Regions from separate parts of the Chitinolyticbacter meiyuanensis genome, predicted to be linked through region 1. Evidence: predicted binding sites of a transcription regulator. Region 1 holds the regulator's gene; the other holds the start of a gene.
The links. The regulator NrdR, encoded in region 1, represses ribonucleotide reductase genes. The targets are predictions, from matches to a motif close to AAANACNATATATNGTNTTT.
Positions count from the first base shown of each region.

Region 1 (15,261 bases):
CGATCTCGCTGCTGGCGGAGCGCAAGTTCGACATCGTGCTGTGCGACTACAACCTCGGTGCCGGGCGGAATGGCCAGCAGGTGCTGGAAGAAGCCAAGCTGCGCAACCTGATCGGCCCGGCCTGTACCTGGATCATGATCACCGCCGAGAAAAGCGCCGACTGGATCATGGGGGCAGTGGAGTACCAACCCGACGCCTACCTGATCAAGCCGATCACCACCGAGCTGTTGCTGAACCGGCTGGAACGCATCGCCGCCAAGAAACGCGCGTTTGCCGACATCGACCAGGCCATCGTCAACAAGCAGTTCCTGCGCGCCATCGCACTGTGCGACGACAGGCTGAAGACCGACGCCGCCAACGCCGCTGAGCTGCAGCGCATCAAGGGCCAGTTGCTGCTGTCCGCCGGCAATCTCGACGCAGCACGCACGCTGTTCGAGCAGGTGCTCGCGGCGCGCGAACTCGCCTGGGCACGCACCGGGCTCGGCCGCGTCTGCTACGAGCGGGGCGACTACACGGCCGCGCGTGATCACCTCACGCAGGTGATCGCCGCGCAGCGCACCTATCTGGAAGCCTACGACTGGCTGGCCCGCGCGCAGCAGGCGCTGGGCGACGACGAGGCGGCCGAGGCCGTGCTCGCCGATGCACTGAAGCTCTCGCCCAATTCGCCGCAGCGGCAGAAGAACCTGGGCCAGCTCGCGATGAAGCGCGGCGACCTCGCCATTGCCGACGCCGCGTTCCGCAAGAGCATCCTGGTTGGCGAGCATTCCATCCTCAAGACGCCGGATGCCTACATCGGGCTCGCCAAGGTCTGCAGCGCCAGCGACAACAATGCCGAGGCGCTGAAGGTGCTCGGTGCCGTGCAGCGCCAGTTCGACAGCGACGACGTGAAGCTGCGCGCCAAGTCGGCCGAGGGGCTGATCTACAAGCAGGAGCACCAGCTGGCCAAGGCCAACACGCTGGCCGCCGAGGTGGACGAATTGCTGAAGGGCGGCGGCGGCCAGCCGGACGACGCCGCCAGCATCGAGGCGGCCGAGCTGCTGCTGGCCACCGGGCGCAAGGACAGCGCGGTGAGGCTGTTGCAGCAGGTGGTGAAGAACAACCACGAGAACCAGGGCCTGATCGCCCAGGTGCAGACGGTATTCGACAGCGCCGGCATGCGCCAGGAAGGTGCCCAGCTGGTCGAGGGTAGCCGGCGTGAAGCGCTGGACCTGATGAACCGCGGCGTGCTGCTGGCGCGCGACGGTAAGCTCAGCGAAGCCATCGACGCAATGCGCGCGGCCAGCACGGCCTTGCCGAACAATGCCCGCGTGCTGCTCAACTTCGCCTCGGTCGCCGTGCTGTACCTGCAGCGCGAGGGGCCTGACCGCGCCCTGGTGGCCGAGAGCCGGCAGGCACTGCTGCGCGCCAACCAGCTCTCGCCAGGCGAAAAACGCTTCGCCCAGCTGATGGATGCGCTGGCGCTGCTCGCCTAGGGCTGCTTCGGCGGCGGCGGCGCTTCCACGCGCGATTTGGACTTGAGCTCGTTGCAGTGCGGACAGAAGTAGCTCTTCGCACCGCAGGCCTGCATCACGTCCAGCGGCTTGCCACAATCGGGGCAGGGTATGGCCTGTTCACTCATGCGACATCTCCCGACAACGATGCGGGATCGGTCATCCGCAACGTGATTCGCTGGTCCGCGCCGACCATGCGCCGCTCGATCAGCTGCGGTGCAATCCGGTCCGCGAGGCTCGCCAGCGTGAAGTCGGCCAACGGCTTGCCGCGTCCGATCAGCACCGGCGCCTGGTACAGCACGATCTCGTCGATAAGGCCGGCAGCGAGCAAGGCACCGGCCAGCACGCCGCCGGCCTCCACCGTCGCCTCGTTGAGTCCGCGCCGGCCGAGCTCGGCCAGCACGCCGGCCAGATCAACGCGCCCGTCCGCGCCCGGCAGCAGGATGACTTCGGCACCGGCCGCCTCAAGCAGCGCCCGGTTCGGGTTGTCGAACGCGCCGACGATCAGCACGCCCGGGGTATGCAGCAGCTTGGCCGAAGCCGGCGTGCGCAGCGTACTGTCGAGCACCACGCGCATGGGCTGGCGCCCCTGCCACAGCACGCCGTGCGGCTCACGCACTGTCAGTTGCGCGTCGTCGGCCAGCACCGTGGTTACGCCGGTCAGCATGGCGCAGGAACGCGCCCGCAGCCGCTGCACATCGGCCCGCGCGGCCGGCCCGGTGATCCATTGCGATTCGCCGCTCTCCAGCGCAACGCGCCCATCGAGGCTGGCCGCGAGCTTAAGCCGCAGCCACGGCCTGCCGCGCACCATACGCGAGAGGAAGCCACGGTGGTGCACCAGCGCCTGTTCGCGCAACAGTCCCGACTGCACCGCGACACCCGCTGCAGCAAGCCGCGCCAGCCCCTGCCCCGCCACGAGCGGGTTGGGATCGCGCAGCGCCGCGACCACACGCGCCACACCGGCAGCAATCAGGCCATCGGCACACGGCGGGGTGCGCCCATGGTGGCTGCAGGGTTCCAGCGTCACGTAAGCGGTCGCGCCGCGCGCCGCCTCGCCGGCCTGGCGTAGCGCCATCACCTCGGCATGCGGGCCGCCGGCCGCTTGGCTGTGGCCACTGCCGACCACCACGCCGCCCTTCACCAGTACGCAACCGACGCTGGGATTGGGGCTGGTCAGGCACTGGCCACGCTCGGCTAGGCGTAGCGCCTCTTGCATGTGGCCGTGGTCTGCCGCCGAAAAGCTCATGGGCGCGCCACCGGCGACAATTGCAGCGCGGTCCAGACCTCATCGACCGCCTGCGCGCGCGCGGGATGGAAGCCACGGGCCGACATCATCTCCTCGACCCGTGGCTGGTCTAGATCGCTGCGCAGCACCCCGGCCCGCGGCCAGCACAGCCAGACCAGACTGCTCGGCGTGAGCATCGGCGCCAGATCGGCCCAGCGGGCAGCCAGCATGATACTGTCCGAGACGAACAGCACGGCAATATCGAGGTTGCAGTCGGCCTGCTGGGTGCCGTCGGGCAGCACCGAGAACAATGGCCTTATCGCATCGGGCAACGCAACCAGCGCATAGCGCTGGCCTGAGACGAAGCCCAGCTGCTCGGGCAATGTGGGTGGACGCATGGCTCAATCCTTGGACTTGTCCACTTCCTTGATCACGTCGCGGAAGTCGTCGAGGTCGGAAAAGCTGCGGTAGACCGAAGCGAAGCGGATATAGGCCACCTTGTCGAGCTTGGCGAGCTCATTCATCACCATCTCGCCCACCTGGCGCGACATGATTTCGCGATCGCCGACGGTGAGCACCTTCTGGATGATGCGGGCGATCGCCTCGTCGACCAGCTGGGTCGGCACCGGCCGCTTGTGCAGCGCGCGATGGAAAGAGGTGCGGATCTTCTCGCGATCGAAATCGACGCGCTGGCCGTTGGCCTTGACCACCTGCGGCAGGCGCACCTCGGCAGTCTCATAGGTGGTGAAGCGTTTGTCGCACACGGCGCAGCGGCGCCGACGACGCACGGTATCGCCTTCCTCGGACACGCGCGAATCGACCACCTGGGTATCGGGTGATCCACAGAACGGGCATTTCATGGGAGCGGTTCACCGGTTGTGTTGGTCTGCCGCGAGGATAACCCGCATCCGCGGTACGGCGAAACGGTGCCTCCACGTGCAAGCGTCGCAGCGCGATTTGCCAGCCTTGTCGGCATGGGCCTGCCAGGCACGCTCAGCCCGTACCACGCGCTAGCATGGCAGCGCTGTTCAACACCGGAGGCCGCTCAGGCCAGGAGGCAGGTATGCGCACCGTCCTTTCCACACTCAGCCCAACCTGCACTCCCACCCTACGCGCCCTTGCGCCCTACCGGACTACCCATGCGCCAGCTTGCCCTGCACGACATCAACCTCGCCCACGCACTGCTTGAACCGCTTGCCGCACGGCATCTCGCCGTACACGCGGTCCGGCACGGACAACGACCCGGCTCACTCTGGGTCGATACCCTGCCCTCCCCCTGCATCGTCCTGGTCGGCTGCGACCTGGGCTGGTACCTCGGCGGCACACCCGGCCCGGCGACCGACCTTATTGCCCTCGGTGGATTGATCCCATCCACCGCCTACCTGATCCACGATGGGCCGCATTGGCTCGCCCAGTTCCCGCTCTTCCTGCACAACCAGGTAGCCCGTCCCCACCCCCGCATCGTGCTGCGCCGCACGCTCGTCCCAGCCGAGCCATATCCAGCGCCGGTGCCATATCGCACCGTGCCACTGGATGCCGATGATACTGCGCTGGATGCCAGTGACCGGCACGCCCTTGATCGCTGGCTGGAAAACGATCGCGGCACCGATGTCGACACAGCACTCGCAGGCAATATCGGCCACGCGCTGTTCGACGGTAAGCAATTGCTTGCCCTTTGCCTGACCGAATTGGTGGCAAATGAACGTGCCGAGCTTGGCGTCTGGGTCATGCCGGAAAAACGGCGGCAAGGCCTCGGCCGGCAGGTGGTGCAGCACCGAGGTAGGCTGGCACAGCCTTGCCAACAACCGGCCATCGCTGGCGCTTGCCCAGCGCTGTGGCTTTCTGCCCTTTGCACACTACGCCGCCCACAGTGCGCTGCTGCCGGCTGAATCACCCGATGCCTTGAGCCGCGCCGAATACATCGACTGGGCGTTGCACTACGAGGCCGCCCGCGAGTTCGATCCGTGGTTCCGCGTGCTCGCCGCCGAAGCATGAGCCCCTGCCGGCGAGGTCGAGCAGGCACTGGCCAATCTTGCCCCTCTGCCGGCGCACGACTGGCAGCCGCTGCTCAGCCAACGCTGGCGCCTGGCCCCTTTGCGGCACGACCCACGCTTTGCCGGTTGGCTGCGGCCCTGACCCGGCGAAATCGCGCTTCATCGCGGGTGTGTAACCCGCGCTGCCATGCCATTTTTCACAGCCGCACCGTGCAATCGGCATGCTTTGCTGTCTGCAACAGGCTCCAGCCGGAGCCGCTTGCCGGATATGCCCAATGCCCAAGTCCAACTCGGTTCGAACCGTTCCCCTGCGCGCCACGCTCTGCCGTGGTGCGTTGCTCACCGCCCTGGTTCTGCCAGGCACGGCGCTGGCATCGATCGCCGTCGCCCCGATGCCACGTCAGGTCGATGTGACCGACACGCTCGACGTGACGCTGCTGGTATTCGACGACGGTCAGGCCGGTGAGCCGCCTGCGGCGCTGCAGGCCAGCCTTACCGCTTATCCTCAGCCGCCAGTGGCGATCACGCTGAATCGCATGGCCGATCCGCCAGCGGTGCCCGGCCAGCCGCGCAAGGTGCGCTATTCGGGCACGGTGCCGCCCACGGTGCGCGGCGAGGTGCGGCTCGAACTGCTCGATCTCGATGTGGCGCCGATGATGATCGGCCTTGCGCGGCGCACCGATGCCGAGCCGGCGCCACTGCCAGTGGTAAGCGAGGCCACCGTCGCCACCACCGCCGTGGTCGATCCCCCAGCAGCCGGTGCGGCACGCGCGCCGCAGGAAAACCCGGCGGCACTCTCGCGACTGTCGTTCCAAGATCCGGTGTACTTCGCTGTCGGCGTCAACGGCCGGGAATACACGCAGTTCCAGTTCAGCTTCAAGTTCCGCCTGTTCGAGCCCGACACCCCGCAATCGCGCTCACTGCTCGACAATCTCTACATCGGCTACACCCAATCCGCGCTGATGGACCTCGCAGCCGACTCCTATCCGATCCACGATTCGCTGTACAACCCCAGCCTCTACTACTACCTGCCCGACACCGGCCTCAACGCCGGCTGGCTGACCCGCACCTCGTTCGCAGCCGGTTACGAGCATGAATCCAATGGCGAGGACGAAGCCGATTCACGCGCGGTGGAGCTGTTGTTCGTCAAGCCGACCTTCTACCTCGGCGACCCGGCCGACTGGCACTGGACCTTTTCCCCCAAGCTCTACTACTACGCGAAGAAGGGCGACTACAACCAGGACATCGAGGACTATCGCGGCTACGGCGACTACCGCTTCACCTTTGGCCACCCGCAGTCGCTGGAGCTCGCCGCCACGCTGCGTACCGGCACCAAGGGCTACACCAGCGGCAAGCTGGAAGCGACCTACCCGCTGTCGCAATGGGTGCCCAGCATGATGGGCTACCTCTACCTGAGCTACTTCGAAGGCTGGGGCGAGACCCTGATCGATTACAACCAGCGCAGCAACGCGCAGTTCCGCATCGGCTACAGCCTGTGGCGGTAACGGCAAGAACCGCTCAGCCCGGGCAGGTGAAGCGCAGTACGTGGAAACGCCCGCTGCGGTCGACCTCGCCCGGCAGCAGGGTCAGCGGCCGGGAAAACCCCGGCATGTCGGTCACCAGCGTGTGGAACTCGCCGTTCTCGCCGCAAGGGTCGACGTTCGGCGGCAGGCTGGCGAGCCAGGCGGCGTCATACCAGGCAGCGCAATGGCGGCCATCGAGCTGATCGGTATCGACCGTGACCACGCGGGTGCGAATGCCGCGCCCAAGGATCTCCGCCGCCAGCGCTGTCGGTGGCTCACCCATCAGCGGAAACACGCTCTGCCAGCCGGCGGGCTCGATATAGCTGCGGCGGTAGTCGGCGATGCCGTTGTGGAACAGATCGCCGAAGGCAATGGCCTCGATGGCAAGTCCACTCACCTTAAGCCCGTCGACCACGCAGCGCTGGTATACCGTATTGGCCGGGAACACCTGCGGCAGCGCGATGGCGACCAGTGGCAGCCCCAGCCGTTGCGCCTGCGCCTTGACCACTGCCAGTGGCGTGTTCTGGTAGGGCACCCAGCCATCGACATGGGTGGTACAGAGGCCAACGACGTTGTAGCGCGCGTCCTCGCGCAACCGCAGCAGCGACAGTGCGGAATCCTTGCCGGAAGACCAGCTGACGACGACGTTGAGTGAGGCATCCATGATGGTCTTCCGGGGTGAGGGACAAAAACAAACCCCGTGCGCGTGCAACGGGGTTTGTTTTTGTCACCGGCCTGCGCCGGCAACGGATCAGCCGTAGACCGGGAAGCGCGCGGTCAACGCCTTCACGCGCTCGGCCACGGCGGCGAGGTGGGCCTCGTCGTTCGGGTTGTCGAGCACATCGGCCACCAGGTTGGCCACTTCGATGGCCTCGGCTTCTTTGAAGCCGCGGGTGGTGATCGCCGGAGCACCGATGCGAATGCCCGAGGTCACGAACGGGCTTTCCGGGTCGTTCGGGATCGCGTTCTTGTTCACGGTGATGTGCGCCTTGCCCAGCGCTGCATCGGCGGCCTTGCCGGTCAGGCCCTTGGGGCGCAGGTCAACCAGGAACACGTGCGATTCAGTGCGGCCCGAGATGATGCGTACGCCGCGCTCGGCCAGGGTCTTGGCCATGGCTTGGGCATTCTTGATCACCAGCTCGGCATAGGCCTTGAATTCCGGCGTCGCCGCTTCCTTGAACGCCACAGCCTTGCCGGCGATCACGTGCATCAGCGGGCCGCCTTGCAGGGTCGGGAACACGTTGCTGTTCAGGCTCTTCTCGAACTCCGCCTTAGCCAGGATGATGCCGCCGCGCGGACCGCGCAGCGTCTTGTGCGTGGTCGAGGTGACGAAATCTGCATACGGCACCGGGTTCGGGTAGACGCCTGCGGCGATCAGGCCAGCATAGTGCGCCATGTCGACCATGAAGTAGGCGCCAACCTTGTCGGCGATCTCGCGCATGCGTGCCCAGTCGAAGCGCAGCGCATAGGCCGAGGCGCCACCGATGATCAGCTTCGGCTTGGTTTCAAGCGCGATGCGTTCCATCTCGTCGTAATCGATCTCTTCGTTTTCGTTGAGGCCGTAGGGCACGATGTTGAACAGCTTGCCCGACAGGTTGGCCGGCGAGCCGTGGGTCAGGTGACCGCCATGGCCCAGGTTCATGCCCATCACGGTGTCGCCCGGCTTCAGGATCGAGAAGTACACCGCCTGGTTGGCCTGCGAGCCCGAATGCGGCTGCACGTTGGCATATTCGGCGCCGAACAGCGCCTTGACGCGATCGATGGCCAGTTGCTCGACCACGTCGACATATTCGCAACCGCCGTAGAAGCGCTTGCCCGGATAACCTTCGGCGTACTTGTTGGTCAGCTGCGAGCCTTGGGCTTCCATTACGGCCGGGCTGGTGTAGTTTTCCGAAGCGATCAGTTCCAGGTGCTCGTGCTGGCGCACCACTTCACCGGAGATGGCGGCGGCGAGGTCGGGATCGTATTGGGCAATGGATACAGACTTGGAGAACATGGGTTCCGTTTTCCGTAGGCGATTGAAAAAACTGGCGCAATTCTAACACGCTGCGCCTCGCTATCACCGTGGAATGCGGCAAGCCCCCATGAAAGCGATTCATGGCGCGCGCTGATCGCTGGCGCGGCGGCGGCGCTTCCAGATACCGAGAAAAGCCTTGATGCGCCAACGCCAGGGCACGCGTTCATCCGACACGCTGTCGAGGAATTCGGAGAGGCCGCGCGACTTCAACAGCGTGTAGAACGTCAGCGCCGACGTCGGTACCAGCGCCGCCATGAAGTAAAGGAAACGCTTCCAGCCAGGCTCGGCGGCGAGGTCGAAGATGTTCATGCCGAGAAAGCCGGTGGCGGTAGTACCGATCAGGCCGAGGATGGTCACCACGGTCAGCCGCACCACGGTATCGGCCTGGCGGCGCAGGTCATCGTTTTCCAGGTACTGGTTCATGCGCTGCATCGATTCGCGCACCTCGTCGAACAACGCCTGAGTATCCAGGTGGTGGCGCAGCATCACGAAGAGTTTGTCGGCGACCAGCTGGTTGGAGACTTCACGGAACCAGTAGCGCTGCGTGAAGCGCAGGAACACCGCCATCAGGATGCGCGTCTCGCGCTTGAAGAGACGCACCGACAAGGGATCGTGCACATTGAGCCGCGCGAGCGCGCCGGCCAGCCGCTCGGAGAACAGCAGCAGCACCGCCTTGTGGAAATGAGCGATCAGCGTCAGCAGGAAATACTGATGGCGAAACTGCCCTAGCACGCCAGTCAGTGCGTTGGCGAAGAACGGATTGCCATGCATGCCGACCACCACGAAGGCATAGCCGTTGCACAGCATGCGGGTGGACGCTGCGGCATCGCTGCGATCGGGCGACCAGAAGCGCTCGAAGCAGCAGTCGCGCAGGAACTCCTGGTAGATCCGTGTCGAATGCGGCAACCCCTCGCTGGGCCGGGTGACCATGCCGAGGCGATAGAACTGCTCCTCGGACAGCGCGAATGGATCGTCGACAGCGAGGTAGGCCATCAGCGGCATGCGGTGGTATTCGAGCTGGCGATAGCGCACCCCGCCGCCGTCCTCCGAATGGTGCAGCGCCATCGGCTGCAGCAGCCAATCCCAGTGTGCGGCCATGCGCGGCGCCCGCCAGGTGCCCATGTGGCTGAGATATTCGCTACGTGCTTCGTAATCGGAAACCGCCAACTCCACGCCGTCGGCATCGAGCCACTCCACTCGGCGCGGGCAATTGCTGGCACTGCCGTCGTCGTCCCATTGCGCCGGATAGGCGCGGCCAAAGCGATAGAGCAGATCCTGCACCCGCGACAAGGGCTCGTCCCCGCCCATCACCTCGAAGGCGAGGATGGCAATATCGAGGTCAAAGAAGAAATACAGGTCGATGTGGGCGACCTGCAGCTCGATCGGCGCCCCGTCAGCCAGCGTCACCCGCACCCGTTGCACGTCGGTACGGCGAAACACATGCAGTGGTGATTTGCCCGCACTCGCCGCGTCAGTGCACTCGCTGCCGCCCTCGCCGTAGAGGAAGCGCTGCACGTAGGGCAGGAAGGTAACGAACTCGCGGTAGTGCCGTTCCTGGAAAGCCGCCGGATCGCCATGGAATTCGGTCGGACGCGGCTGCCACGGCGAGCCCTGCCTTGCCAGCGCCTGCATCGCCTGCCATTGCTGCCCCATCAGGCCGGCCCCCGGCATCGGCATCAGTTGCAGCGGCCAGATCAACACCTGGCGGAAATGGCGGACGAGCGGATCGGCAGTCATGGCATATCCAGGAACAAGGCAGCAAAGCCGTAAGGCGGCTCATGCTATAGGATCGATCATCAAGCGGGCATAAAAAAGGCGGCCATGCGGCCGCCCTGTGCGCTCAGCGAAAGGCCTACAGCCCCTTCACGGCATAGATCGCCAGCGTGTTACGCCAGTAGCCCTGGTAATCCATGCCGCAGCCGAACAGGAAGCGGTCTTCGACCTTGAGGCCGACGAAATCGGCGCTGACACCCGGTGCCTTGCGGTCATGCTGCTTGTCGACCAACACCGCCACCAGCACTTCCTTGGCGCCCTGGCGCTTGCAGTAGTCGATCACTGCCGCGAGCGTATGTCCCTCGTCGAGGATGTCGTCGATGATGACGATGGTGCGCCCCTTCAGCTCCTCGGTCGGCGCCACCTTCCAGTTGAGCGCGCCGCCGCTGGTCTCATGCCGGTAGCGCGTGGCATGCAGGTACGAGCACTCCAGCGGGAAGCGCAGCTTGGGCAGCAGGTGCCCGGCCACGATCAGGCCGCCGTTCATGATCGTGTAGACGATGGGGTTGCTGCTGGCGACGCGCGCGGTGATGCCGGCCGCCATGCGATCGAGCGCGGCATGCACCTCGGCCTCGCTGTGCAGGCAGTCGGCGTTGTCGATGATGGTGAGGGCTGCGGGCAGTTCCAGCGTCATGCTTGTCGTCCAGTGGGGGCCGGCTCAGTGGCCGGCGAAATTGCAAATCGTATAGAGCGGGATGTGCTTGTCGGCAATCAGCTTCGAGCCGCCGAGCTCCGGCAGATCGACGATGGCCGCGGCCTCGACCACAGTGGCACCCAACCGCTGCAGCAGCTTGGCGGCCGCGATCATGGTCCCGCCAGTGGCAACGAGATCATCGATCAGCAGCACGCGATCGCCCGGCTTGCAGGCATCGGTGTGGATCTCGACCGTTGCCGAGCCATATTCCAGCTCGTATTCCTCGGCCTCGGTCAAGTAGGGCAGCTTGCCCTTCTTGCGGATCGGCACGAAGCCGAGGTTGAGCTCGTAGGCCACCACCGCACCGAGGATGAAGCCACGCGCATCGACGCCGGCGACGAAGTCGAGCTCGAGGTCCATATAGCGATGGACGAAGGTGTCGACCAAAAGGCGGAAGGCCTTCGGGTCCTGCAGCAGCGGGGTGATGTCGCGGAACATCACGCCCGGCTCCGGCCAGTCCGGCACCGTGCGGATGCGGGACTGGATGTAGTCGGCGTAAAGCGGCAGATCGTCGGGCAGCATCGGCATGGTGGGCCTGTTCGGTAGCGTGGCGCTTAGTGGAAGAAGGCGAACTTCACCACCCACAGCGCGGCGATGATCACCACGGCCGGGGTCAGATCACGGAAGCGGCCGGCCAACACCTTGATCAGCACATAGCTGATGAAACCGAACGCGATGCCGTCGGCGATCGAGAAGGTAAAAGGCATGGCGAGTGCAGTCATCACCGCCGGGGCCGATTCGGTGAGGTCGCCCCACTCGATCTCGGCCAAGCCGCGCGCCATCAGCACCGCCACGTAGCATAGCGCGGGCGCAGTGGCGTAGGCCGGCACGGTGGCAGCCAGCGGCGAAAGGAACAGCGCGGCAAGGAACAACAGTGCGACGACGACCGAAGTCAGGCCGGTACGCCCGCCGACCGCAGTGCCGGCGGCCGATTCGATATAGGCGGTGGTCGACGATGTGCCCATCGCGGCGCCGGCCGAGATGGCGATCGAATCGGCCAGCAGCGCTTTCTTCAGCCGCGGCAGCTTGCCATCCTTGTCGAGCAGCCCGGCGCGGTGCGACACCCCCACCAGCGTGCCGGTGGTATCGAACAGGTCGACGAAGAAGAACACGAACACCACGCCCAGCAGGCCCACGTTCAGCGCACCGGCGAGGTCCATCTGCATGAAGGTCGGCGCCAGCGACGGCGGCGCGGAGAACACGCCTTCGAACTTGGAGAGGCCCAACAGCACCGACAGCACGGTCACCGCCAGGATGCCAATGATGATGGAGCCGTGCACGCGGCGGTATTCCAGTGCCACGATCAGGAAGAAACCGAAGATGGCCAGCAGCGTGGTCGGGGCGTGGATGTCGCCCAGCGTCACCAGCGTGGCCTCCGAGCCCTTGATCACGCCGGCGTTCTTCAACGCGATGATGGCGAGGAAGAAACCGACGCCGGCGGAGATGGCGAACTTCAGCGACTGCGGAATCGCGTTGACGATGGCTTCCCGCACCTTGAAGAGGCTGACCGCAAGGAAAATGATGCCGGAGATGAACACCGCCCCCAGCGCCACCTGCCAGCTCACGCCCATGCCCTTCACCACCGAGAAGGTGAAATAGGCATTGAGGCCCATGCCCGGTGCCAGCGCGATCGGGTAGTTGGCCACGAGGCCCATGATGGCAGTGCCCAGCGCCGCTGCCAGGCAGGTGGCAACGAACACGGCGCTGAAATCCATGCCTGTGATGGCCAGGATCGAGGGGTTCACGAAGATGATGTAGGCCATCGTCAGGAACGTGGTGAAACCGGCCAGAACCTCGGTCCTGACGTCGGTGCCATGCTCCTTCAGCTTGAAGAACGATTCCAGCATGCTGGGCTCCCTGAGTGCGACTGTCGATCGGTTAACGATTTGATTTCTTGTAGTTGGGTCTTGCGGTTTATTCGCCACGCTAGACGCCGAAGTTGGCGAGCGCAAGCACGCCAAGCACAGCGAACACCGCTGCCGCGGCAAAGCGGACATAGCGCAGGATGTGCAGCCGGTCGCTGATCCACTTGCCCAGCCATACCGCCGGCACATTGGCGATCATCATGCCCACGGTGGTGCCGACCACGACCATCCAGAGCGGCGAATACTTGATGGCCAGCGCCACGGTGGCAACCTGCGTCTTGTCGCCGATCTCGGCGAGAAAGAAGGCGATGGCGGTGGCGATGAAGGCGCCATAGGGCTTGACCTCGGAATCGCCCTCGTCCATCTCGTCCGGGATACAGGCCCAGGCGGCGATGGCGAGGAAGCCGATGCCGATCACCCAGCGCAGCACGTCGGCATTGACGAAGTGGGCAACCCACTGGCCAACCCAGCCGGCAGCAAAATGATTGAGGATGGTGGCGACGAAGATGCCGGCCACGATGGGCCAGGGGCGGCGGAACCGGGCGGCAAGGATCAGGGCCAGTAGCTGGGTCTTGTCACCGATTTCAGCGAGGGCGACCACACCGGTCGAAACGAGGAAGGCATCCATGCGGGGCATACTCCGGGGGTGGGCAACGTGAGGCCATGCCACACGGCCCACCCAGAGCGTGCGTACATGGTCCTCAGGTCTTGCCTAGCCTCGCAGACTGCGAGGCCGGGTGCGCCATGGGCTGCGGCCCAAGTATGTTGACGCATCCCCCGCGGCGACTGGCGCGCGGGCGGCTACTCCCCCGAAGGGCAAAAGCGGGCAGTGTACCGGCGCTTCCTTACAACGGCAATCGCGGACTTTGCCACTGGTCAGCGCGCCAGTTGTTCGCGCGCATGCTGCAGCACGCCGGCGCAGCCGTCCTCCACCAGGTCGAGCACATGCTCGAAACCTTCCGGCCCGCCGTAGTAGGGATCGGGGACCTCGCGCTCGGCATGCGCGCTGGCAAACTCCAGGAACAAATGGATCTTGTGGCGGAGCTCGGCTGGGCAACGCCGCTGCAGAATGGAGAGATGTCCCTCGTCCATCGCCAGGATCAGGTCGAAATGGCGATAGTCAGCGGCGCTGACTTCGCGTGCGCGCAAGGTGGACAAGTCATAACCACGGCGCTTGGCGTGCGACTGCGCGCGGCGGTCCGGCGCCTCGCCGACGTGGTAGTCGTGCGTGCCCACCGAATCGACCTCGATCTCGCCCGCGAGCCCGGCATCGCGTACCAGCTGGCGCAGCACACCGTCGGCCGTTGGGCTACGGCAGATGTTTCCCGTGCATACCATCAGTACTGCGTAACGCGCCATCGTGGCCTCCACCCATCGCAAAAACCACGATTGTACCTACTCCAGCCAGCGCAGCAGCGTGGCCGGCGGCGAGGTGCAGCAACCACTGCAGCGCTTGGCGCCACAGCGTGCGGCCGGCTGCATCAGTTGTAGGCGCCCCCGCGCAGCCCAGTCCTCTGCCAGTTGCTGCACAGCCGAGGTCTCAACGCCGAAATGCAGCGCCACTTGACCGGTATCGACGGTGCCACGTCCCTGCAGATACTGTTTCAGTTCGAGCAGTCCCATGATCACACCTCCGTGATGCGCGGCCAGCAGCGCGGTACGGCAAGCAAGACAGCGATGCCCAACGCGCAAGCGCCCAATGCCAGCCCGCCCTGCCAGGACCACCAGCCGGCGCGGGCCAGTTGGTAATAGGCACTGGCAACGCCATAGCCGACAGCGAAGGTCCAGCCCGCGGCGAACAGCGCCCAGCGCGTGCCGAGTTCGCCGCGGATCGCCCCCAGGGTGGCGAGGCACGGCGTGTAGAGCAGGATGAGCAGCAGGTAGGCAAATGCGCCAGCCCCGCCATCGAAGCTTGCCCGCATCACCGAGAATGTCGAGACCGAGGCCTCCAGCCCTGCCGCAGCGCTGGCACTGTCGGAGAGATCACCGACATCGAGCCCGAGCGGATCGCCCAGCTTGCCGCCGAGTGCGGCCAGGTTGTCGGGCACCGTCTGCCAGGCCGCCTGCAGCCGCTCGCCCAGGTCGAACCCTTCCTCCGCCGGGGCAGCGGGCGTATAGAGCGCGTTGAGCGTGCCCACCACGGCCTCTTTGGCCAGCACCCCGGTGAACAGGCCGACCGCGGCCTGCCAGTTGTGCTCGGCGATGCCGAGCGGTGCGAAGGCCGGGGCCAGCACCTTGCCAACCGAGGCCAGGGCCGACTGCTCGCTGTCTTCGTGGCCCAGCGAGCCATCGGTGCCCATGCTGTTCAGCAGCGACAGCACCACCACCATGGGCACGATGATGCGCCCGGCGCCGATCACGAAATCGCGCAACCGCTGCATCGCACGGCGGGCGATCACCGTCGGACTGGGCAGGTGATAGCGCGGCAGCTCCATCACCAGCGGCGCCCCGTCGCCCGGCAGCAGGCTGTGGCGCAGCAGCCAGGCCGTCGCCACCGCGCAGGCCATGCCGACGAGATACAGCGCGAACACCACGTTCTGGCCGCTGGCGGGGAAGAAGGCGGCCGCAAACAACGTGTAGACCGGCAAGCGCGCGCCGCAGGACATGAACGGTGCCATCATCGCGGTCAGGATGCGGTCGCGCCGGTTTTCCAGCGTGCGTGTCGCCATGATGGCGGGCA
Region 1 covers NZ_CP041335.1:1,459,038-1,474,298, reverse strand. Annotated here, with positions in the region: gene FLM21_RS07090 (tetratricopeptide repeat-containing response regulator) at 1-1,472, shown strand, start outside; gene FLM21_RS07085 (YfgJ family double zinc ribbon protein) at 1,469-1,618, opposite strand; gene ribD (bifunctional diaminohydroxyphosphoribosylaminopyrimidine deaminase/5-amino-6-(5-phosphoribosylamino)uracil reductase RibD) at 1,615-2,736, opposite strand; gene FLM21_RS07075 (hypothetical protein) at 2,733-3,113, opposite strand; gene nrdR (transcriptional regulator NrdR) at 3,117-3,575, opposite strand; gene FLM21_RS07065 (hypothetical protein) at 3,855-4,604, shown strand; gene FLM21_RS07060 (phospholipase A) at 4,985-6,214, shown strand; gene FLM21_RS07055 (Dph6-related ATP pyrophosphatase) at 6,228-6,896, opposite strand; gene glyA (serine hydroxymethyltransferase) at 6,984-8,228, opposite strand; gene FLM21_RS07045 (magnesium transporter CorA family protein) at 8,328-9,986, opposite strand; gene FLM21_RS07040 (hypoxanthine-guanine phosphoribosyltransferase) at 10,102-10,656, opposite strand; gene FLM21_RS07035 (adenine phosphoribosyltransferase) at 10,681-11,238, opposite strand; gene FLM21_RS07030 (NCS2 family permease) at 11,271-12,563, opposite strand; gene FLM21_RS07025 (TMEM165/GDT1 family protein) at 12,643-13,209, opposite strand; yybP-ykoY riboswitch at 13,295-13,397, opposite strand; gene FLM21_RS07020 (low molecular weight protein-tyrosine-phosphatase) at 13,458-13,940, opposite strand; gene FLM21_RS07015 (FeoC-like transcriptional regulator) at 13,977-14,204, opposite strand; gene feoB (Fe(2+) transporter permease subunit FeoB) at 14,207-15,261, opposite strand, start outside.

Region 2 (15,261 bases), 1.1 Mb from region 1:
CAGACCCTGCCATGACCACGATCCGCACCGCCACCCCTGCCGACCTTCAACCGCTCGCGCAGCTGTTCGACCATTACCGCCAGTTCTACGGCCGCGAGCCGGACCTCGCCCGTGCCCGCGATTTCATCGCGCTGCGCATCGAGCACAAGGATGCCCGGTTGTTCGTTGCCGAAGCGGCGGACGGCGCGCTGTGCGGCTTCGCCCAGGCCTACCCCAGCCTCTCATCGCTGGCGCTCGGCCCGATCTGGGTGCTGAACGACATCTACGTGCAATCGGACCTGCGTGGCGAGCGCATCGGCACCCAGCTGCTGCAGGCCGTCGAGATCGCTGCGCGCGCCGCCGGCGCAGTGCAGGTTCGCGTCGAAACCGCTCCGGAGAACGTGCGCGCCCAGCGGCTCTATCAGAACCAGGGCTTCCGCCGCGAGATGGGGTTTCTGCAGTTTGTGCTGAAGGTGTGAGAACTGCTCGCTTGTGGCAGGCTACATTGGCGTTGCGCGCATTTAGATTGAATTCAGCGCTGTCCGTATGCCAGCTATTGGGATTCTTGCGAGGTGACCGTTATCACATTCAAGGTTTTTCGCTGTATCGGGACAGATCAGCGTTTGATTCAGACCCGCCATATTCAGACAGCGTCGGCGAAAGCGCTCACGGGAAAGCGCGCATTAGCGTTGTTGCGGCGGGAATACCCCGACGTTAGATACGCAACGTCGCTGCAAAAGACAGAGCATGGATGGTTGCATATGTGTACAGTCGCTGCGCTGCTTGGATGTGCTTACCATTACGAGTGGGAGCACATTTATGTGTCAGAAGAACACCAGTGCCCTCGGACGGATATAGCTCAAAAACAAAACGCCGCTCAATGAGCGGCGTTTTGTTTGTATCCATGCAAAGCTGGCCTGTAAGCCGGGTTCTGTGATCGCGGCGAACCGCGAGCGACCGTCATTCCTCTAGGCGTGCCGTTGCCGACACGCTCCAGCAACCTACCCGCAGACTCAGGGGGCCCCGTCGACGCCTGCTGCTTGGTCTTGCTCCGGATGGGGTTTACCCTGCCGTCCGTGTTGCCACGTCCGCGGTGCGCTCTTACCGGTGGTTGCCCACTTCCCCGACGGGAACACCTTTTCACCCTTGCCTGTGCCCGGTCCGGCACGCTTCAATCGCGCCTTCAACCCGACCACCCAGTCCACGCACATCCTGGCAAGCCAGTCTGCACGCATCCTAAGTAGATGGACCTAGCCTCGCTTGCGCTCGGCGCAGCCCATGCCATCGGCGGTTCAGCTCTCTGTTGCACTGTCCGTCGGCTTTCGCCGCCCGGCCGTTAGCCGGCATCCTGCCCTGCGGAGCCCGGACTTTCCTCCCCCGTGTTGCCACGGCAGCGACGATCCGGCCTGCTTTGCCCCGCCATTATCCCGCGTGGGGCTCGCCTTGGGTAGCCGTATCGGCAGCGGCCAGCACCAGCCCACTGGCGCAGGACAGCGCCTGCGCCAGTGCTTGGGCTTCGGCCACGCTTGCAGCACTGGCGCGCCAGTGCGCGAACACCAGCCGCGTTGTACCCATCAACACCAGCCAGACATGGTCGCGCCCAACGGCAGCCGACTCCTGTTCCAGCGCGATCCCGGTGAACTCGCTTGCCGGGTAGCTGCGCTCGAACACGGTGACAACGCCGAGCAGCCGCCAGCGGCGATAGAAGCGGGAGCCGTCCCAGCCCTGCTCGCTGGGCAGTGCCCACAGCACGGTGGCCAGCGCCAGCATGCTGTACCAGAACAGGCCGAAGAAGCCGTGCTCGAAGCTAGCGCCCGACAACAACGGCCGGCCGAACCACGCCAGCAGCGCGATCACCGCCAGCGCCGCCCACCAGCCAACACGGAAGGCCGCGCGATGGACGATGGCCATCAGTCGGCCAGCCGCCAAGTGAGCGCTTCCCCAGCGCGCAGCGGCACCACGTCGTGTTCGCCGAACGGATAGGACGCCGGCACGGTCCAGGCATCCTTCACCAGCGTGACCGTGCCGCTGTTGCGCGGCAGGCGGTAGAAGTCCGGGCCGTTGAAGCTGGCAAAGGCTTCCAGCTTGTCCAGCGCACCGGCGGCCTCGAAGGCCTCGGCGTAGAAGGCGAGCGCTGCGTGCGCCGAGTAGATGCCGGCACAGCCACACGGTGCCTCCTTGGTGTGCTGCGCGTGCGGCGCGCTGTCGGTACCGAGGAAGAACTTGCGTGAGCCCGAGGTCGCTGCAGTGACCAGCGCGCGGCGATGCTCCTCGCGCTTGAGCACTGGCAGGCAATAGTGGTGCGGCCGGATGCCGCCCTGGAACAGCGCATTGCGGTTCATCAGCAGGTGCTGCGGTGTGACCGTAGCGCCGACGTTGTCGCCGGCCTCAGCCACGAACTGCGCGGCCTGTTTGGTGGTGATGTGCTCGAACACCACGCGCAGCTCAGGCAGACGGCAGAGCAAGGGCGCCATCACCTGGTCGATGAAGGCCGCCTCGCGATCGAACACATCCACTGCCGGATCGGTGACTTCGCCATGCACCAGGAACGGCAGGCCGATCTCGGCCATCTTTTCCAGCGTCGGCATCACACCGTCGAGTCCGGCCACGCCGGCCTCGGAATTGGTGGTGGCACCGGCCGGGTACAGCTTCACCGCCTGCACCACGCCGCTTTGCTTCGCCTTCACCACTTCATCGGGCGTCAGGCCGCTGGTGAGATACAGCGTCATCAAGGGCTGGAAATCGCTGCCAGCGGGCAGCGCGGCCAGGATGCGCTCGCGGTAGGCCTCGGCCATTGCCACCGTCGAGACCGGCGGCTTCAGATTCGGCATGACGATGGCGCGGGCGAATTCGCGCGCGGTATGCGGCAGCACGGACGCCATCAGCGCGCCATCGCGCAGGTGCAGGTGCCAGTCATCCGGGCGGGTAATGGTCAGAGTCTGGGTCATGACGGTCTCGGTTCAGTCCGCGCGCTTGCGGATCAGGAAATGGAACTTGGCATCCTGTGCCGACGAATCGACCAGCTGGTGGCCGGTCTGGCGGCAGAAGGCGGCAAAATCGGTGGGGGTGGCTGGATCGGTGCAGGTGACGGCAAGCAGATCGCCCCCCTGCAGATTGGCCAGCGCCTTCTTGGCGCGCAGGATGGGCAGCGGGCAGTTGAGACCGGAAAGGTCGATGGTCAGTTGCGGCGTCATGGCGGCACGTCGGGCAAAAGCCTGATTTTACTCGGCCCGCCCGCCAGCGGCGAGCCGCTTGCCCCTCCACCCTGCGCGGCACGGCCGGCAAGACTGCCGTTGCCAAGCGCAGGCGAACGCGGCAGGCTAGCCGTCATTCCGGCCCACCTCCTGCACCGCCATGGCCCTGACCGACCCGCACCCCCACGCCCACCCGCACGACGCGGCCGGTGGCCACAACCAGGACCACGATCACCGCTTCGACCACACGCACCACCATCATCACCATGGTGCCCATGCCACACAGCGCAGGCTGCTGCTGGCGTTGGTCATCACCGGCGGCTTCGGCCTGATCGAGCTCGGCGGCGGCCTCTGGACCGGCTCGCTGGCACTGATCTCGGATGCAGGCCATATGTTCACCGATGCGGCAGCGTTGCTGCTGGCGGTGATCGCCAATGTGGTGGGCCAGCGTCCGGCCGATCAGCGCCAGAGCTATGGCTACGCCCGTGCCGAGGTGATCGGCGCGCTGGTGAACAGCGTGGCGATGATCGCACTGGTGGTGTGGATCGCGGTGGAGGCGGTGAGCCGGCTGCTGAACCCGCATCCGGTGAACGGTGCCGGCGTGATGGTCATTGCGGTGATCGGCCTGCTGGTGAATATCCTCTCGGCGTGGATCCTCTCGCACGATCACGACAACATGAACAGCCGGGCCGCGCTGATCCACGTGCTGGGTGACCTGCTGGGCTCGGTGGCCGCGATCGCCGCCGGTGCCGTCATCTACTTCACCGGCTGGCAGCCGATCGACCCCATCCTCTCGGTGGCGGTGAGCCTGTTGATCCTGCGCTCGACCTGGCAGCTGCTGCGCCAGAGCACCCACGTGCTGATGGAAGGCGTGCCCAGTCATATCAAGCTCGAGGAAGTCGGCTACGCACTGGCCAAGGAAGAAGGCGTAGCCCAGGTGCACGACCTGCATGTGTGGCACATCGCCCAGGGTCGGGTGGCGCTGTCCGCCCACCTGGTAATCGAATCCCCACGGGAATGGCCAGCCCTGCTGGCGCGACTGGGCAAGCTGCTGGCCGGTCGCTTCGGCATCGACCACGTGACGCTGCAGCCCTCGTGGTTCTACCATCCGCCCGGTCGACACATCCCGATCACGCCGGTGGCCGGCACACCCCGCGCCGACCACGACCACGACCACGACCACGACCACGACCACCAGCATGGTCATGGTGGTCATCGACATTGAACAAGCGGCACTGCTAGCATCGCCGTTTTGGAGTACGCACGATGAAACGCTGGATAGTCCTTGCCGCCTTACTGCTCTCGGCTGGCGTGCATGCCGCCGAAGCCTCCGGAGAGTCCGGAGTCTACGACAACAGTGCCGATGACGACGGCTGGGGCATCAAGGAATGGCTGTTTGGCGATCAGCCTCCCCCCAAGCCACCGGAGCAAGCCTTCACCAAGCCCGCGCTTTCAGAGCTGAAGCGTTGGGTGCCGTATTCGGTGAATTTCGAATCGCGCGCCAACGACTTCTATATCGCGCTCGACAGCATCAGTGTGGGCCCGGACGACATCGTCCGCTATGCCTTTGCCGTGGTTCCCAAGCGGGGCAACGTTCGGAATCTCAGCTTCGAAGGGCTCGATTGCCGCACCAAGCAGTATCGCGTCTATGCCTACGGCAGCGAGGATGGTAAGTCGTGGCAGGATGGCAGCCAAGGCTGGAAACGCATGGTCAAGAACCAGCGCAATGCCTATCAGGGCGAGCTGTCCGCAGTGTTCTGCAATGGCGGCTTCCCGGAGAAAGCGACCACCATCGTGGATGAACTCTGGGATGCCAAGAAACAACCCAGTGACTGCCCTGGTTGCCGTAACAACTGATTGCCATGCGCGTCCTGATCGCGCCTGACTCCTTCAAGGAAAGCCTCAGCGCCGCCGCCGCCGCCGAGGCGATCGCCGCCGGTTTCGCCACGGCCTGGCCGGAGGCCCAACTGGTACGGCAAGGCATTGCCGATGGTGGCGAAGGCACGCTGGCCGTGCTGATCGCTCAAGGCGCCGACCACCAATCCACGCGGGTGAGCGGGCCGCTTGGCGATGCGGTCGATGCCGAATGGGCGATGCGCGGCAATCTGGCCTGCATCGAACTCGCGCAGGCTGCCGGGCTGATGCTGGTGCCGCCCGCGCAACGCGATCCGACCACCACCACCACCCATGGCGTGGGCGAGCTGATGGCGACGGCCGTAGCGGCAGGCGCGCGCCGGCTGCTGGTCACGCTGGGCGGCAGCGCCACCTGCGACGGTGGCGCGGGGTTGCTGCAGGCGCTCGGTGCACGTTTGCTGGATGCCGCCGGGCAGCCGCTGCCGGCCGGTGGTGGCGCACTGGCGCAGCTGGCCAGCATCGATCTGCAACCGGTACTGGCCCGACTGGCCGGCATCGAGCTCATCATTGCCAGTGATGTCGACAACCCGCTGGCCGGGCCAAACGGCGCCGCCCGCGTATTCGCCGCGCAGAAAGGCGCAACCGCACAGCAGGTCGACCAGCTCGACGCGGCACTCGCCCACTACGGCAAGCTGCTCACCCAGGCCTGCGGCCGCGATGTCACCGACCTGCCGGGTGCAGGCGCCGCCGGCGGTACGGCGGCAGCGCTGTTGGCCTTGGGCGCCACGCTGCAATCAGGTGCCGAATGGGTGTTGGATGCGGTGGGGATCGATGCATTGATTGCCGATTGCGACCTCGTCATCACCGGCGAAGGCCGGATGGATGGCCAGACGCTGAGCGGCAAGGCGCCGCTGGCGCTGGCCCGACGTGCGCAGCGCCTGGGCAAGCCAGTGATCGGGCTCGCCGGCAGCCTGGCCGACGATGCCGACGCACTGCTGGACGCCGGCTTCACGGCGCTGTTCGCCGCAACCCGCGCACCGTGCAATACCACCGAAGCGCTGGCCCGCGCCGCGCCGCGGCTGACGGCTGCAGCGCGCAACCTCGCGGCCCTGCTCAAGCTCGGGCTGCTGCTGCGTTAACCGATGCTGCCGGCCGACGGGCCGTGGCTCAGACCAGCACCAGATTGTCGCGGTGGATCAGCTCGGGTTCGTCGATATAGCCGAGCGCAGCCTCGATCTGGCCGGTGGGCAGGCGCACGATGCGGCGGGCTTCGGCTGCGCCGTAGTTGGCAAGGCCGCGGGCGATCTCTCGGCCTTCCGCGTCCACGCAGCTGACCACGTCGCCACGCGAGAACTCACCCTCGACGGCCATCACGCCAATCGGCAGCAGGCTGGAACCGCGCTCGACGACTGCACGGCGCGCGCCGTCGTCGACCAGGACCCGGCCGCGCAACTGCAGATGATCGGCGATCCATTGCTTCTTCGCCGCCAGCGGCGTGGTCTGCGCCACCAGTTCGGTGCCGATGGGCTCGCCGCTGGCCAACCGGGTGAGCACACTGTCCTCGCGGCCGCAGGCGATCACCGTGGCGGCGCCGCTGCGCGCGGCGCGCTTGGCGGCGATGATCTTGGTATACATGCCACCGGTGCCGACGCTGGAACCGACGCCGCCGGCCATGGCCTCGAGTTCCGGCGTGCCGGCCACCGCGTTGCGGATCAGCGTGGCGCTCGGGTCCTTGCGCGGGTCCGCGGTGTAGAGGCCCTGCTGGTCCGTCAGGATGATCAGGGCGTCGCCCTCGATCAGGTTGGTGACGAGCGCGCCCAGCGTATCGTTGTCGCCGAACTTGATCTCGGCGGTGACCACGGTGTCGTTCTCGTTGATGATGGGAATCACGCCAAGGCCCAGCAGCGTCAGCAGCGTCGAGCGGGCATTCAGGTAACGGGTGCGATCGGCCATGTCCTCATGCGTCAGCAGCACCTGGGCAGTCTTCAGGCCGTGGGCGCGGAAGGCGCTCTCGTAGGCCTGGCATAGCCCCATCTGGCCGACGGCGGCGGCAGCCTGCTTCTCGTGCACGGCCGATGGCTTTTCCTTCCAGCCCAGCCGCGCCACGCCCTCCGCGATAGCACCGCTGGAGACCAACACCACCGCCTTGCCCAGGCGCGTCAGCTCGGCAATCTCGGCGGCCCAGCGGGCGAGTGCATGGTGATCGAGCCCGCGCCCCTCGTTGGTGACGAGGCTGGAGCCGACCTTGACGACGATGCGTTGCGCGGACTGGATAAGGCTGTTCATGATGCGATTTCCCGTAGAGCCGCCGATTATAGCCGGGCTGTCAGTTTTGCTGCTGAGCGACGACTGACGGGAACTCGCAGCCCGACGGATCCACCTAGCCCCATGCCGCCCTCCACCCTGCCTCGCTGGCTCAAGCCCACGCTGTTCCTCGCCTGCCTCGCGCCACTGGCGTGGACCGGTGTATTCGTGTTCGCCGCCGTGAACCCGGTCGAATACCTGACGCACCAGACCGGCACCTGGGCGCTGGTCGGATTGCTGACCACGCTCGCCATCACGCCGCTGCGCCAGCTCACCGGCTGGAATGCGCTGGTCCGGCTGCGCCGCATGCTGGGGCTGTTCGCCTTCTTTTATGCCTGCCTGCACTTCCTGATCTGGCTGGCGCTCGACCATGGCTTCGACCTTGCCGCCATGTGGCACGACGTGGTGAAGCGCCCTTTCATCACCGTGGGTTTTACCGCGCTGCTCTTGCTGCTGCCGCTCGCCGTCACCTCGACCGACGCGATGATGCGCCGGCTCAAGCGCAACTGGGGCCGGCTGCACCGGCTGGTCTACCTGGTGGCCGTGCTCGCCGTGCTGCACTACTGGTGGCTGGTGAAGCGCGACGTGACCGAGCCGGCGATCTACGCCGCCGTGCTGGCACTGCTGCTGGGCTGGCGCGTGTGGCGGCGCTGGCGCGCTTGATGCGGCGCAACACGGTCATCGCCGCCATCGCCTAAGCTATCGGCATGACGCTTGCCCTCGCCGATATCGCCCACCTCGCCCTCACCGCCGGCAATCTGGTCCACCAGTCCGGCGGCGACACCGCCCGCACCTCGGAAACCATGGTCCGCACCGCCCGCGCCCTCGGCGCGGACAGCGCCTATACCGTGGTGTCCTCGCTCAACCTGGGGCTGACGGTAAACGGCAGCGGGCAGCAGCACACCGCCTTCTACAAGGCGCCGCACATGGGCGTGAACTTCCGCGCACTCACTGGGGTGGAGCGTGCACTGGCAGCACTGGAAGCCAAGCGCATCGGCGCTCCGGCTTTCACCACCCTGCTGCGCGAACTGCACGATCACCCGCACTACGCACCGCGCTGGCTGACCGCGCTGGCGGTCGGCTTTGCCTGCGGCGGCTTTGCCGCGCTGTTCGGCGGCGATCTCGCCGCCGTGCTCGCCACCACCATCGGCGCCGGGCTCGGCACCGGGCTGCGGCTGGTGCTGGCCAAACAGGGCTACAAGCCGCTGGTGTTCGCCATCGCCACCGCCGCACTCGCCGCCAGCGTCACCGGCCTGCTCGCGCGAAGCTGGTCCGCCACGCCGGATGCCGCGCTCGCCGCCTCGGTGCTGTTCCTGATCCCCGGCGTGCCCTTGATCAACGGCGCGGCTGATCTTCTGAGCGGCAACTACCTCAACGGCACCGTGCGGTTGACGATGAGCGCGGTGTTCGTGCTCGGCATCGGCATCGGCATGAGCCTGGCGCTGCGGGTGCTGGCATGAGCTGGCTGGTCGAGCTCTGGTCCATCCCCGCTGCACTCGGCTTTGCCGTGCTGTTCAACGTGCCACCGCGCACGCTGTGGTTGTCGTGCGCACTGGCGCTGGCCGGCCACGGCCTGCGCTTCGGCCTGCTGCACGCCGGCAGCGATATCGTGCTCGGCACCCTGCTCGCCGCATTGTTGATCGGCATCTGTGCCGAATGGTGGAGCCGCCGCGCCCGCCAGGCCGCCCCGGTCTACGCCGTCTGCGCCGCCATCCCCATGGTGCCCGGCACCTACATGTACAAGGCCGTGCAGGCTCTGCTGCAGCTCGCCACCGTCACCGACGCGAGCCAGGCTCAGCCGCATCTGGTCGATGCCGGCTACAACATCGTGAAGGCGGCGATGATTTTGCTCGCGCTAGCGATCGGGATTGCTGCGCCGGCGTTGTTGTGGCCGAAGAAGGGGCATTAGAGGGGAATTGGGCGGCGGCGCCCGTGGTGTATTTGGCGATTAGCGCCTGCGGCGCAGTGATTGGATGCCGGTTCCGCCCGGCGGACGGGTTCATTTCTTTTGCTTCGCCAAAAGAAATGAACCAAAGAAAACGCGACCCAGTGCCTTACGGCCCTCCGGGCTTCCCTCAGTCGGTCACGAGCCTAGGGTTTCGCTCCGGTCCTTCGGTGCTGGCAAAGGGGAGGAAAACCGCGAGCCTGCATAGCTGCCAAAGCAAATGCCTCTGAAACGCGGTCCTTCACGGGTGCGTTCTACACGTCTTGAGGGGCTGCTGCTCGGTCAAGTTCTCGCTTTCTTGCATGTTACAGAGGGGTCTACTTAGCGCCATGGCGCAGCACGATCTGATTCCGAACGGCAGGTGGAGCCTGGGATGCTACCTAAAGCTTGGCATCCAACGCTTTCTCTACATCCGCTCGTAGCCTTCCGATGGCTGCCTTTACTGCCTCTTCCGAGTTCAGATCGGCCAGATCGATGCGGTCAACATACATGCGAAAACCGCTGGGTTGATTCGCCGCACTGACCTGACCAATGGGCGGCCAATCATTGGGTTCGTAAACACCAGTAAACCAGTTGGTTTTTCCAAGGGTGATTCATCACAGCGATAAAAGCAGAAACTAATTTCACTAACGCTTTCTTCAGGAGTAGTACGCTCGGTTGTATCCAACCAAGGAATCCTTTTATCGCCATGGGCATCGGATCGCAAAATCGCACAGATCATCCAGTCGCCAGCCTGCTGCAAGTGTATCGGGTCATCTTGGCCTTTGTGCTTGATCCAGAATAATTGCGAGGACAATAAGGGTAGAGCCCACACTCCTCCCTCGCTGCTTTGTGCCAAACGATAAGGTGACGGCACCCCGGTATTTCCAGAATTGAAAATGTGATGGTACTGAGTAAAGCCCAGTTGCTTTCTGATGTATTCCAGCAGCTCCACCAACCGCTGCTGGTAATCTGCCAGCAGGCGGTAGGCGCGGCGCACCTCCACCAGTTTTTCCTGCAGGGATTGGGCCATTGCCTCTACCTCCAGTAATCAAAGCACTCAGTAGTGAATCCCCACGCAATGTCAAGTCTGCCGAAATGAACATTGGTGCCTGGCCGCCAAAGATTGACCGTGTCGCAGGCCAGCTTTGCCGGAGAAGCCGTGGGCATGTCATGCAACCACGGCATGGGCATTAGGCGCACATCGTGCCAAGCAAATGCCGATTCAATATCGTTGAGTATTCGCTTAAATGCCGGTTCAGCTTGCTGCGAGCAGACCTTCTCAATGGCGGCATACAGCTGGCGCCAGCTGCGCAGCACAAGTTTGACCTCTGTCGTTACACCAGCATTGGCGAGCAAGCAACGTACATTTCGCTCGAATTGATCACGGATCGTCATTTCATCCTCGGGCAAGCCTCCCAGCACCAACACGAAATCGCCGGCCCGCAAATACTTGGCTTGCAGGCAGGCAAAAATCTCATTCGCTATTTGTAATGGGTTTTGCTGACACGCCCCATCCCAGCGCTTTGCCTCAATCAATATGGAATGCTCGGCATGGATTAGCAAATCGGGTTCCACCTGCTGTTGATCCAGATTTAACCGAGGCCAGTAGCAAAACTCGCGGATTGCCCCCCAGTGGCAGTCAGTAGTCAGTAATTCCCTCAGAAATGCATCAACCAATAGATCGGGAAAATAAGAAATTCGCTCGAACACCGAGCTGGTCAGAATGTCCTCGGCGCCTTCGACCTCGTGCAGCGCCAAACCAGCCAAGCCAGAGCCACGCTTTTTGCCGTTCAATATCGCCGTGAGCATTGAACCACTCCTTTCATGCCGCAGCCTTGCTGCCATCGAGATCTTGCGGGACGCGTTCGGCATGGAAGGCCTTGGCCGTAGGAATGCTGGGGTCAAATGTTGAAATTTGTGCAAGTGAAGTCCTTCGTTCGCCTACCGGCTTGATCCAAAGGCGTTTCATCATAGCTCATACGTCGACACATAATTTTCCTCCCCTTTGCCAAGCGCCGAAGGAGTGGAGCGAGACCTTAGGCTCGCGACCGACTGAGGGAAGCCCAGAGGGCCGTAAGGCACGGGGTCGCCTTTTCTTTGGTTCGTTTCTTTTGGCGAAGCAAAAGAAATGAACCCGTCCGCCGGGCGGAACCGGCATCAAAACCCGCGCCGTAGGCGCTAACTAGTGTCTTCCCAGCTGTAGCACACAAAACCGCGCAGGCTGTACATCCAACCAAATCCCCCTCACCCCCTTGCTCCAAAGAGGGAACACTGAAGCGCGAGCCATCGCCACCACTCGCCGGGCAAAGGCAGCCCTCTACACCCCGTGCCGCAGGCACATCCCCCCTCCCTCGTCAGTTTTTGACCCCCATCAACCCCAGCCCAGTTCATCCGAATTTCCCCACCAAACCACAATATATTGTGCCCATCCCCTCAAGGAGCACAAAGATGTTGGGCTCGGCGCTCTCTCCGCAATACCTCTGCAAACGCGATGGCCGCATCGTGCCGTTCGATGCCACCAAGATCGCCGATGCGCTGGCGCGCGCCGGTGCAGCTACTGGCGAGTTCGATGACGAGCGTGCGGCGCAGCTGGCGTGCACGGTGTGCATGCGGCTCGACGACGGCGGCACGGCGCAGATCGAGGCGGTGCAGGATGCGGTGGAAACGGTGCTGCTGCAGGTGAACTACCTGAAAACCGCACGCGCCTATATCGGCTACCGCGAATCGCACCGCCGGCTGCGCGAGGACACGCGCACCGTGGTCGATGTGGCCGCCAGCATCAACGAATACCTGGAACGCAGCGATTGGCGGGTGCAGGCCAATGCCAACCAGGGCTACAGCCTGGGTGGGCTGATCCTCAACACCAGCGGCAAGGTGATCGCCAACTACTGGCTGAACCACGTGTACCCGCGCGAGGTGGGCGAGGCACACCGCGCCGGCGCGATCCATATCCACGACCTGGACATGCTGGCCGGCTACTGCGCCGGCTGGAGCCTGCGCCGGCTGCTGCACGAGGGCTTCAATGGTGTGCCGGGCAAGGTGGAGGCCAAGCCGCCGCGCCATTTCTCGGCCGCGATCGGCCAGATCGTGAATTTCCTCGGCACGTTGCAGAACGAATGGGCCGGTGCGCAGGCCTTCAGCTCGTTCGATACCTATATGGCCCCATTCGTGCGCGCCGATAAGCTCTCGTATGCGCAGGTGAAACAGTACATCCAGGAGCTGATCTACAACCTGAACGTGCCCAGCCGCTGGGGCACGCAGACGCCTTTCACCAACCTCACCTTCGACTGGATCTGCCCCGAGGATCTGCGCGAGCAGATTCCCTACGTGGGCGGTGAGGAATGCCCGTTCAACTACGGCGAACTGCAGGCCGAGATGGACCTGATCAACCGCGCCTACATCGAGGTGATGATGGAAGGCGATGCGCTGGGGCGCGTGTTCACCTTTCCCATTCCCACCTACAACATCACCAAGGATTTCGCCTGGGATCACCCCAACAGCGCGCTGCTGTTCGAGATGACCGCCAAGTATGGCCTGCCGTATTTCCAGAACTTCGTGAATTCGGATCTGGAACCGCAGATGGTGCGCTCGATGTGCTGCCGGCTGCAGCTGGACCTGCGCGAGCTATTGAAGCGTGGCAACGGCCTGTTTGGCAGTGCCGAGCAGACCGGTTCGCTCGGTGTGGTCACGCTCAATTGCGCACGGATCGGCTTCGAATATGCCGGTGACGAGGCGGGGCTGCTGCGCCGTGTCGATCTGCTGCTGGAGCTGGGCAAGCAATCGCTGGAGCTGAAGCGCAAGGTGATCCAGCGGCTGATGGATGCCGGGCTCTACCCGTACAGCCGGCGTTATCTCGGCACGCTGCGCAATCATTTCAGCACGCTAGGCATCAACGGCGTGAACGAGATGATCCGCAACTTCACGCACGATGCCGAAGACATTTCCACACCCTGGGGCCACGATTTCGCGCTGCGGCTGCTGGCGCACATCCGCCAGCGGATCACCGGCTTCCAGGAGGAGACCGGCCACCTCTACAACCTGGAAGCGACGCCGGCCGAGGGCACCACCTATCGCTTCGCCCGCGAGGACCGCAAGCGCTACCCCGGCATCCTTCAGGCCGGCAGCTTCGAGCAGCCGTACTACACCAACTCCACTCAACTGCCAGTCGGCTACACCGACGATCCGTTCGATGCGCTGGAGCGCCAGCAGGCGCTGCAGCGCCAATACACCGGTGGCACCGTGCTGCATCTCTACATGGGCGAGGCCATCTCGTCGGCCGAGGCCTGCAAGCGCTTGGTACAGCGTGCACTTTCCAACTACCGGCTGCCTTATGTGACGGTGACGCCCACCTTCTCGATCTGCCCCAAGCACGGCTATTTGTCTGGCCACCACGCGTTCTGCCCCAAGTGCGATGCCGATCTACTGCAACAGCGCGAAGCCTGCTGTGCCGAATGACACCAACCACTCTTAAAGGACTACCGCGATGACCGATCTCGCTGAACAACGCCACCTGGCCAGCGATGCCCAGACCACATCAGCCCTGCCCGACGAACAACGCACCCGCTGCGAAGTCTGGACCCGGGTGATGGGCTATCACCGGCCGGTGTCGGCGTTCAATACCGGCAAGCAGGGCGAATTTGCCGAGCGGACGTTCTTCCGCGAGCGCTGAGGTGAACACCGCGCTGCGCCTGCACGACGAAGCCCGCCGGCCGCCCCGGCTGGCCGGCTTCGTGCCGTTTTCCGGCTGCGACTGGCCGGGCGAGCTCGCTTGCGTGGTGTTCGTCGCCGGCTGCCCCTGGCGCTGCCGCTACTGCCACAACCCGGCGCTGCAGCAGCGCGCCTCGCCGCCGGGCGCGCCACAATGGGATGAACTGCTGGGCTGGTTGCCCACCCGGCGCGGCCTGATCGACGCCGTGGTGTTCTGCGGTGGCGACCCATTGGTCGAGGCCAGGCTGCCGGAGATGCTGGCACAGGTGCGCGCACTTGGCTTCAAGACGGCGCTGCACACCGGCGGCGCCTATCCGGCGCGGCTCGGGCAGTGCCTGCCGCAGCTCGACTGGGTGGGCTTCGACGTGAAGCATGACTTTGCCGACTACGCCGACGTGACCGGCGTGGCGAGCAGCGGCGTGGCAGCGCAGCGTTCGCTCGATCTGCTGCTGGCAAGCGGCGTTGCCTTCGAATGCCGCACCACCTGGCACCCGCTGCTGCAAGACCATGCCGCGCTAGTACGACTGGCGGATCGACTTGCCGCACTGGGCGTGCGCGACTACGCGCTGCAGTGCTTCCGGCCCACCGGCTGCCGCGATGATGAACTGATCCGCCATCCCGTCGGCGCTCCCGCTTCGCAACTGCTCTCCATGCTGGCCAGCCGGTTCGACCGCTTTACGCTGCGCGAGGCGGCGTGAAGCGCGGCAGTGGCAACCATCTTGCGCAAGCGCACCGATTGTCCTACCCGAAATGCATATGGCGCTTTCGCCGCCATTCAGCATGGGCTACCTCTTATTCATAGCTTTACGCTATTTTTATTCAATATTTAATCAATTTTTCATTTGCGATAACGAGTCGGATACTGGGTTCGATCGGTTCACAGCCCATTCACCATCTTGGCGCCACTGCGCGTAAAGCTGCTCAGCGCCGTGCAAGGCCCACCACGCAAAGCAACCGGATGCTGCCGGGCAAGCCAGCTGGCGACATCCATTCCATCCGTGCAGTAGTCGTTGGAGTGAAAGTGATGAACAGCAATGTAGAAAGCCAGGGCAAGTGCCCCTTCCATGGCGCGCTCACCAGCCAGGGCACCGGCGGCACCTCGAACCGCGAGTGGTGGCCCAACCAGCTCAACCTGAACATCCTGCACCAGCATTCTTCGCTCTCCGATCCCATGGGCGCCGCGTTCGATTACCGCGAAGCGTTCAAGCAGCTTGATCTGCCGGCGCTGAAACGCGATCTGGCCGCCGTGATGACCGATTCACAGGATTGGTGGCCCGCCGATTTCGGCCACTACGG
Region 2 covers NZ_CP041335.1:350,431-365,691, reverse strand. Annotated here, with positions in the region: gene FLM21_RS01610 (GNAT family N-acetyltransferase) at 12-458, shown strand; RNA gene rnpB (RNase P RNA component class A) at 884-1,392, opposite strand; gene FLM21_RS01600 (hypothetical protein) at 1,402-1,890, opposite strand; gene pyrC (dihydroorotase) at 1,890-2,927, opposite strand; gene FLM21_RS01590 (sulfurtransferase TusA family protein) at 2,940-3,173, opposite strand; gene FLM21_RS01585 (cation diffusion facilitator family transporter) at 3,334-4,398, shown strand; gene FLM21_RS01580 (CNP1-like family protein) at 4,440-5,030, shown strand; gene FLM21_RS01575 (glycerate kinase) at 5,036-6,166, shown strand; gene proB (glutamate 5-kinase) at 6,195-7,313, opposite strand; gene msrQ (protein-methionine-sulfoxide reductase heme-binding subunit MsrQ) at 7,416-7,994, shown strand; gene FLM21_RS01560 (threonine/serine exporter family protein) at 8,039-8,791, shown strand; gene FLM21_RS01555 (threonine/serine exporter family protein) at 8,788-9,240, shown strand; gene FLM21_RS01550 (PM0109 family protein) at 9,734-10,288, opposite strand; gene FLM21_RS01545 (F-box domain-containing protein) at 10,294-11,067, opposite strand; gene FLM21_RS01540 (ribonucleoside triphosphate reductase) at 11,707-13,713, shown strand; gene nrdD (anaerobic ribonucleoside-triphosphate reductase) at 13,742-13,927, shown strand; gene FLM21_RS01530 (anaerobic ribonucleoside-triphosphate reductase activating protein) at 13,929-14,663, shown strand; gene katG (catalase/peroxidase HPI) at 14,990-15,261, shown strand, end outside.
Region 2: the regulator NrdR is predicted to act here: its motif matches at 11,666-11,685, upstream of FLM21_RS01540 (ribonucleoside triphosphate reductase).